2 linked regions of the Fervidicoccus fontis Kam940 genome follow. The protein of the gene in region 2 binds, or shares a complex with, the protein of the main gene of each other region. Links are inferred from orthologs where the notes say so. Each region holds a gene or a part of one and is shown on either strand. Other genes may lie near its edges.

Region 1 (4,316 bases), 140 kb from region 2 along the record:
AACGCTTGACTTATTGAAGATCAGTGCATCTTCGATGTTGTACCCAGTATAGGACATGATGGCTACAACAGCGTTCTGTCCTGCAGGCTTTTCATTATACCTTATTACTTCCAGCGGCTTTGTCTGAACTAGAGGCTTTTCAGGGTGGTGGAGTATATGCCCCCTTGAATCGGTTCTAACGTTGAAGTTAGCTGCATATAGACCTAAGGCCTGCTTAACCATTGCAGACTGGTAGGTGTTTCTCGGGGACTGGTTATGCTCAATGTATGGAATAGTTGAAGCCGCGACTCCAAATATTCCAGCAGTCCAGAGCTCAAGATGAGTATATTCCTTTCCATTCGGTCCTAGCAGATCTGAAGGATCTAGAGCTATATACGCGTTTTCCTCTTCCTCAGCATCGAGGTACTCTATTTTCCCTTCCTTTACAAGATCTGAAAACGTCTTTTCCCCTTTCCTTAAAGCTTCAATGTCTCTTTTAGTTACTGCAGGCTTTCCGTTTCTCACTATGATTAAAGGCCTCCTTATCCTCCCAGCATCTGTATTGACGTAGAGTTCTTTTATTTGAGGTCTCTCGTAATAAACGACATTGATCTCGTGATGAAGATCTCCCTTCCTCCTCATCTCCCTTATTGTGGAAGCGAGCTTTTCACCATCCGGGTAATATCCTATGTGCCTTCCGTTTAAGTAAACCCTAGTCATTTCTAGGTACTGGGTGTTGTTGTTCTCCACAGCGTCTTTAAGGGCTTCTTCAACTGGTATGACTCCGAGCTTGTAAAGCTGGTTTTCAACCTTCTTCTCGCTGATTCCAACAGTTATGTATGTGAGAAGGGAGAGGTTCTTCACCAGACCGCAATTTGGACCCTCGGGAGTCTCGAATGGACACATCCTCCCCCATTGAGTGCCGTGGAGGTCTCTAGCCTTAAACAGGGGCTGGCTCCTGCTCAGCGGCGATACAACCCTTCTCAAATGACTGAGCATGCTCATCCAGTTCGTCCTATCTAAAAGCTGGGATACGCCCGTCTTTCCTCCGACCCATGTGCCCGTTGCCAAGGCATGCCTTATCCTCTCGGTCATAACATCTGATCTTACTATTGACGATATTTTGAACCTCTTGCTCCTGGTTAGGACCTTCTCAGCTTGGTAGTTAAAGTCCTTTACAAAGTTCTTGAAGGACGCCCTGAAGAGGGTTGCAAGCAGGTCGCCTGCAAGCTTCAGCCTTTTGTTCGCGTAATGGTCCCTGTCATCAGGCTCCCTCCAGCCTAAAGAGAGCTCAAGAATCATGTTGGCCATTTGTGCTAAGAAGAAGCCCTTCTTCCTTCTGTCCTTAGGGGAAGAACCCAAATGAGGGAAGAAGTACTTGTCGATAACCTGCTTTGCCCTTTCTATTCTGTTCTCCCTGACCTGACCTATTGCAACTCTAGTTCCTATATAATCTAAAGCGTCATCGACAGTCGCTATAGATCTGGAGGCTTCAAGGCTTGGGAGAAGGAGGCTCTGAACCTCCGGGTTTAAGCTTACCGCATAAACAATATCCTGATCCTTCTCAAATCCGAGGGCCCTCATGAGTATGGCAAAGGGAAGCTTTCCAGGAACTCCTCCAAATGAGATCGTGATAGTCCCATCCTTATGGAGCTCCATCATAACTGAAATCCTATAAGATCCGGTGCTAGATATTGCCTTAGCCGTATAGAGAACATTGCTCCCCGCCTTTCCCTCATCGACCAATACTCTGTTTGTTACCATATCTTCCTGAGCTATTATGACTTTTTCAGTTCCATTTATTATAAAGTATCCTCCCGGATCATCGGGATCTTCGTTTATCTTTATAAGCTCCTCAGGGCTCATCTTGCTCAGAGGATCGAGCTTGCTTTTAATCATTATTGGAAGATCTCCGATGTATACCTTATCCTTTATGCTCTCAACTCCATTTTCAACCAGCGTTATTTCAAGGTACATTGGGGACGCATAAGTAATGTTCCTTACCCTCGCCTCAAACGGAGTTATCTCTACTTCAGATCCGTCAGCCTCTCTAGAAACTGGCTTTAAAACTTCAATCTTACCAAGCTTAAACTTCACTTCAGGGAAAGCTGTTTCTATAATCTCCTGTTCATCTATAATTTCCTGCAGCATAGTCTCAACAAATCTGTTATAAGAATCGAGATGCTGTCTAGAAAGCCCCTGCTCTTCAATAAACTTTTTAGCTAAAAGCCACCTCGCTTCTCCATCTAAGTAGCTAAGGTCTTCTTTTTTCTTGGATTCACGCGCTCCCTCTTCTTGGATATTATTGGACATGTCAGCCGATCACCACTAGTCTGTAGACAACTGATTCTCCTGTTATCTCATCTCTCCTTGTAATCTTCACAAGCTCTCCTGGCTTTGCTCCTATCTCCCTCGCAACTGGATCGCTCGATCTGATTAGCGGGAGCTGATTAATGCTAACATTAAGCTCCTTCAGTACCTTTGGGACCTCAGTTATTGGTATCCTCTCATGCTTTGGAACGAGAACGTGATCTTGTACAGAAAACTTTTTTGGAGACATGACCTTTTACAACCCCATTTTGTTGTTAAGAACGATTTTACGCATTTTACTAAACCTTTCATAAAACATAAAGCAAACAAAAATTTACACTGAATAAGAGTTTTTAAATATTTATGCTCTTTTTGTATTTCATGATTATAAATATAAGGGATTTTATTTTTTACTATGAAAATTTTACTACTGAATAGAAAATATTTAATGTGCCGCGGCCGGGATTTGAACCCGGGTCACGGGCTCGAGAGGCCCGCATACTTGGCCGGGCTATACTACCGCGGCTTCTCTTTAAAAATCTCTTTTAAAAGATTTTAAAATTTGCTCTCAATTGTACAAATTAAAAAATATATACCCTGTATTTAAATAAAAAATTTCCGTTCTCCGCTTTAACGAGTAGAGTTTTTATCTAGTAAATTAAAATATTAAAGTAGAGGGCGCCGGGGTGGCCGAGCGGTCTAAGGCGGTGGGCTCGAGACCATAAGGATGAGTCGTTTCCGGCCTTCAGCAGGAGACCCACTGCTCCTTGCGGGGCGCGCGGGTTCAAATCCCGCCCCCGGCGCCTTAGTGCGCTATTTCTGTTTTTATAAAGGTTATAGTTGTTGAAACATCTCAAGCGATTATGCATATAAGTTAGCAAACATTATTGCAGACATAGCTAATAGATACGATGCTTTAGTTCTGCAGGAGGATCTGAAGGACATCAAAGAAAACATGAAGAAGGGTAACAACTTCAACAAGACGCTTTCTCTGCGGTTCTACAGAATACTTGCCTAGACAAAGTGTTTTGAGTTTCATAAAGGTTTATAGGGGCTGATATTGATTATCTGATTTGAGCTAGAAAATATATTCCTTAAATACTCAAGATGTGGGGTGCCTGGGGTCACTCTGAATGCCCTCAAGCCAGATGAAGCTCCCCATGAATCCGCGAGGAATGTAAAGGTGATGAACCCCAAGAGCTACATAAGTCTACAAAAGACTACGTAGTCCCAAACCCTTCTGCTTCTAAAACTCATAACATAAATTTTATTATTATAAAAAATACAATTATCATTTTGTAAAATTCAAGTGGGATAAAAAATGTCTCCAAATTCAATATACGGATACGCTGGAAAAATTTTATGGTTAGATTTAACGAAAAGAGAGGCGAAAAAGCTAGAGCTTAGCAGAGAAATGGCAAGAGATTATATTGGCGCTAGGGGATTTGGTATAAAAATTCTATGGGACAATATGAAAAAAGGAACTGATCCCCTCAGCCCGGAAAGCTTGTTAGTTGTATCAGTAGGTCCTTTGGCCGGAACCTCTTCTCAGAGTGCGAGTAGGTGGTTTGTAGTATTCAAATCACCATTAACTGGAACGTACTTCAGAAGTGTTGGGGGAGGGTACTTCGGTGCAGAGATGAAGTTTGCGGGTTATGATGCAATAGTCGTAAGCGGAAGAGCTGAGAAGCCCACTTACGTTTGGATAAAAGATGATAATGTCGAGTTCAGGGATGCCACGAGGGCTTGGGGCCTAACCACAAACATGACGACTGAGCTTTTAAAAGAGGAAACGGACAAGAGCGCGAGGCTCATTACTATAGGTCCTGCAGGAGAGAGGTTGGTGAAGATCTCCTCTATTCAGAGTGACGACCAGAGGAGCGCAGGAAGAGGTGGAGGAGGTGCAGTGCTTGGAGCAAAGAACTTGAAGGCTATAGTGGTTAAAGGCTCAAAGATGCCGAAGCTATTTGATGAGGAGAGGTTCAGAGAAGCAGTAAAGGAAGAAATTCAGACGTATCAAAAGAGCC
Region 2 (4,477 bases):
CATGTTAAAGTTCTCGCAGGAAGGCGGAAAAGTAATTAAAATGCACTTTAAGACTACTATTGAAGACGGTTTAGATGAAAATACAGTAAAGATATCTTCAGACCTTTTAGGAGAAAAAATCGGAGAACTTCAGGCGGAAGCTATAGCTATGAAGTCAAAAGCATTTCAGCTAACTCTAGATGATTCAACGAGCAGAAGATTTGTAGGAATGAAGATAGGTGACGAAATAGACGCTGTAATTATAGATCTAAAAGGTAAACTAGTAGTGAAAGGGGGCTCGGATAACAGCGGTTTTCCCATGAGAAAGGATCTTCCTGGTGCAGTTAAGAAAAAGTTGCTACTTTCAGGGCCTCCTGGTTATCATCCTGAAAGAAATGGTGAAAAAAGAAGAAAAATGGTCAGAGGAAATACAATAGATGAAAGCTTTGTTCAAATAAATACTATTTTAGTGCAATAAATTATATCGTTAAAGTGATGTATTTTGGCTTATGAAAAAAAGGAACAACCTGAAGTAAATATTGGGACTGCAGGTCATGTAGACCATGGAAAGACTACTTTAGTTTATTCTCTCACTGGTATCTGGACTTCAAAACATAGTGAAGAGTTAAAGAGAGGAATGACAATAAAGCTTGGATATGCAGATGGGGGTATATATAGGTGTTCTAACTGTCCATTTCCAGAAGAGTACCAGCCCTTACCAGAATGCAAGGAATGTCCCTCAGGATCGGAGCCTGAGCTTTTAAGAAGAATATCTTATGTTGACGCGCCAGGACATGAAATACTTATGACTACCATGCTTTCTGGTGCTGCTATAATGGATGGAGCACTTTTAGTGATAGCAGCCAATGAAAAGTGTCCTCAACCGCAAACTTTTGAGCATTTTAAGGCTCTTGAAATAATCGGAATAAAAAATCTCATTATAGTTCAGAACAAAGTTGACGTAGTAAGCAGGGAAAGAGCTAGAGAAAGTTACAATGAAATTAAACGTCTCATAGAAGGCACATGGGCAGAAAATGCTCCTATTATACCTATTAGCGCTCTAAAAGGGGCTAATATTGATGTTCTTATGGCTGCAATACAAAAGTACATACCTACTCCGGAAAGAGATCTGACTAAGCCTCCTTTAATGCACATTGTTAGAAGCTTTGATGTAAATAAGCCTGGTACACCTCCTGAAAAACTTGCTGGTGGTGTGGTTGGAGGCACACTTTCGCAAGGAGAGCTTAAAATCGGCGATGAAATAGTAATTCTGCCAGGCATGAAAGTTAAAAAATCGGGCGGAAGAGAAGAATATCAGGCTATATATACTGAAGTTACTAGTTTAAGGTTCGGTGAAATTGAGGTTGAAAAAGCCCTTCCAGGCGGATTGCTCGCTGTAGGGACAAAGCTAGATCCATCTATTACTAAAAGAGATCAACTTATTGGAAACGTTCTTACAATTCCTAATAATAAACTTCCTATAATAGACCATATTGAAATGGAATATCATTTGCTCGAAAGAGTTGTAGGTGCAAAAGAATTCATCACAGCAAGACCTATTCAGGCAAAAGAAAGACTAATGATTACGATAGGGACTGCTCTAACTAAAGGAGTAGTTGAGAGAGTATCAAGCAATGTAATAGAAATTTCGCTTTCAAAGCCCATTGTTGGCATAAGCGGTAGCAGGGCTGTGTTCAGCAGAGAGATTAATGGGAAGTGGAGATTGGCAGGATGGGGGATCTTGAAGTTATAAAAAACATATATGTAGTGCTTGACACAAATTTCTTGTTTATGCATCTAAGAAAGTTTGATGTTTTCGAAGAGATCTCTTCTTTGATTAATTATAAACCGGAATTCATTTGCTTAGAAAGCGTTTTAAATGAATTAGAAAAATTGGAGAGGAAAAACAGAAAAAATGATAATGAAATAAAAAAACGAATTGGCTTGATTAAGGAAAAATGTGAACTTCAAAAGTCTAATTATTTTTCTGCTGATAAAGACATTTTAGAAATTGCTTTGAACTTAACCGAAAAGGGCATTGTAATTGTTGCTACAAATGACAGAGAATTGAGGAGAAAATTGAGACAGATCGGGATAAAAAGTATTTACTACAGAGAAAGTGAAAACTCCCTTGAAACAGATTTCGAATTCTGGCTATAATTTAACATAATACTTATAAAAGCTTTATATCAATAATATAAAACAACTTTTCAATATTTGTAGCAATGAGGTAATGAGTATATGTTTTTACGTTCTAGGGTAAAGGATATACTAAGGATTCCGCCGGAAAGGATGAATGAAGATTTGGACAAAGTCGCATCAGAAATACTGAATCAATATTACTCGGGATACTATGACGATGAGCTTGGAATTATTATTGGTGTCGAAAAGGCAAAGGTAGATCCATTTGGAAAAATTGTGCATGGAGATGGAGCATCTTATCATAATGTAGAAGCGTCAATAATTTCTATGAAGCCTTTAATGCATGAAGTAGTAGAGGGCTTTGTAACAGACGTTAAAGATTATGGATTATTCATTAGGATCGGTCCAATAGATGGATTTGTGCATAAATCGCAAATTTCTGACGAATACGTTGAATATGATAGCAGCAGGGAAGCATTTATTCTGAAAAACAGTAATAGAATCATTGAAAGAGGAGATATTGTTAGAGCAAGGATTATCGCATTAAGTTTTTCTACTGAAAAAAAAGAAATAAGGGTCCAATTAACTATGAGACAGCCCTACCTTGGTAAAACTGTAGAGGGATAAGCAATGTCTAAAAGGTTGAAATCTCCTTATAAGGCATGTATAAAGTGCAAGGCTCTTGTAGAACCAAATGTCGAAGTATGTCCTGTCTGCGGGTCTAAAGAATTTACTAATGATTGGGAAGGACTTGTAATTGTCCTAGATGTTAATAATAGTAAAATAGCTCAAATCTTAGGAATTACGAAGCCTGGAAAGTATGCAATAAAGATTAGGTGATGATAAATAGTTCTAAAAATGAATGATAAACTCAAGAAAGTTCTTTCGGAACCATTTGGTCCAATTTATTCTGGTTCCTCTTTTGAAAACCTTATAAAAACTACACATAATAAATTCAGGTATATAACAATAGGAGATTATGTAACGGAAAAGTATATAGAAATTGCAGAAAAATCTCCTGTGCTTTCTTTTGTAGATATGCAGACAAAAAGAGAAAGATATGATATTTCAAAGATAAAAAGTTACTATACGGATATAATCGAAATATATAACAAACAAGGAACTATCAGTAAAGAAACAATAAATGAAGAACTTTCTGAAGTTTTAATTAACTACATCCAAGGCATTTCATCTTTAGTAATTGTTAGAGGAGAGGAAGATCTTCTATCATTATATGTCCCTTTATTAATACCAATGAATTCCAGTGGAAGAGTAATTTATGGGCAACCAGGAATGGGCGCTGTTGTCTTTGATGTTAACGAAAAGACAAAAAGAGAAATAAGCAATATACTGCAAGATTTTTATATAGAATTTTCGATTTAATTTTATCGGATATTAAGGGAAAATTTCTTCAATGAGGTATATTTTGACCTTCTCTCTCCTAGAAGGTGAAAGGTGTAAGCTGTATAACTAATAAAAATGATGAGCACCAAACAAACCTTCATCCTTCAGAAAGAGAACACTCAGATTGTTGAGACAATTTTAAAGACAAGCCTATCATAAACTCTGCTACCTTCTCCCATCTTTTGCTTTGTCCTTGCATCAATAGCATACTGAAATCCTTTTTCTAGTTCAGTATGTATTAAACCCGCTACTACCTTAGGAGAAGCTTCATGATCTACTATTAGCGCATCTGGCAATATATTGCCGTTTTTATCTGTAAGCTTATTAATGTCTTCAACAGGAAAAACTACAACTTTTTTCAATACATCGTAAATTATAGAATTAATTACTTTTTGAACACCTGTAGAACCATACCTTTTAAGGACTTTTTCTTCTATATATTTTAGAGCAACTTCCTGCTGTGGAGTTAACTTGACATTTTCTTTTATAAAAAATATACTATCTCCTGGAATATAATCGATCAGATTCATCTTTGCAGCTTTTCTTAAAGCTAGTTCAGATTCAGATGAAACTGGAACAACTGGAACCTCGGGAAATTCTTTTTTCAGTCTTTCAATATTTTCATATGCGGTAGGAAGATCTGCCTTATTTGCAGCAATTATATGAGGCTTAGCCGTCTTTCTTAATTCTTTTGCAAAAATATAAAAATCTTCTTCTTTCCAATTGCTCGGTCTTTTATTTGTCAAATCAATCCTTTCAAGTACCTCAATCACATGAGATCTTTTTATAGATAGTCCAGAAATTTTATCGTATAATGCATCTACAAAATTCTTTCTGCTTGTTTCAACACTTACAGAAAACTTCTGCCAATCAGAGCTTACTATTTTAGCCAACCATAAATCAACTTCATTTATTATTTGCTTAACTTCTTCTATAGGATCGTAGGTACCGG

The links. Proteins that work in one complex are often made in the same cells at the same time.
Region 1: FFONT_RS02170 (region 2) and FFONT_RS02960 share a complex: the UniProt entries of both Methanocaldococcus jannaschii proteins name them as parts of the RNA polymerase complex. The link is inferred for Fervidicoccus fontis Kam940 from one-to-one orthologs.

The regions. Positions count from the first base shown.
Region 1 is NC_017461.1:564,488-568,803, forward strand. The notes cover bases 917-3,576. They hold FFONT_RS02960 (DNA-directed RNA polymerase subunit H), read right to left. Parts: upstream 2,540-3,576; coding sequence 2,294-2,539; downstream 917-2,293. Other genes in these bases: FFONT_RS02955 (DNA-directed RNA polymerase subunit B), read right to left, coding at 917-2,292. In the rest of the region: more of FFONT_RS02955, read right to left, coding at 1-916; FFONT_RS02975 (aldehyde ferredoxin oxidoreductase family protein), read left to right, coding at 3,611-4,316. UniProt on the Methanocaldococcus jannaschii protein: DNA-dependent RNA polymerase (RNAP) catalyzes the transcription of DNA into RNA using the four ribonucleoside triphosphates as substrates.
Region 2 is NC_017461.1:422,819-427,295, reverse strand. The notes cover bases 1,164-3,984. They hold FFONT_RS02170 (DNA-directed RNA polymerase), read left to right. Parts: upstream 1,164-2,220; coding sequence 2,221-2,748; downstream 2,749-3,984. Other genes in these bases: FFONT_RS02155 (redox-regulated ATPase YchF), read right to left, coding at 3,645-3,984; FFONT_RS02160 (GTP-dependent dephospho-CoA kinase family protein), read left to right, coding at 2,980-3,504; spt4 (transcription elongation factor subunit Spt4), read left to right, coding at 2,752-2,961; FFONT_RS02175 (PIN domain-containing protein), read left to right, coding at 1,711-2,139; FFONT_RS02180 (translation initiation factor IF-2 subunit gamma), read left to right, coding at 1,164-1,732. Outside these bases: FFONT_RS02185 (30S ribosomal protein S6e), read left to right, coding at 1-457; more of FFONT_RS02180, read left to right, coding at 482-1,163; more of FFONT_RS02155, read right to left, coding at 3,985-4,477. UniProt on the Methanocaldococcus jannaschii protein: DNA-dependent RNA polymerase (RNAP) catalyzes the transcription of DNA into RNA using the four ribonucleoside triphosphates as substrates.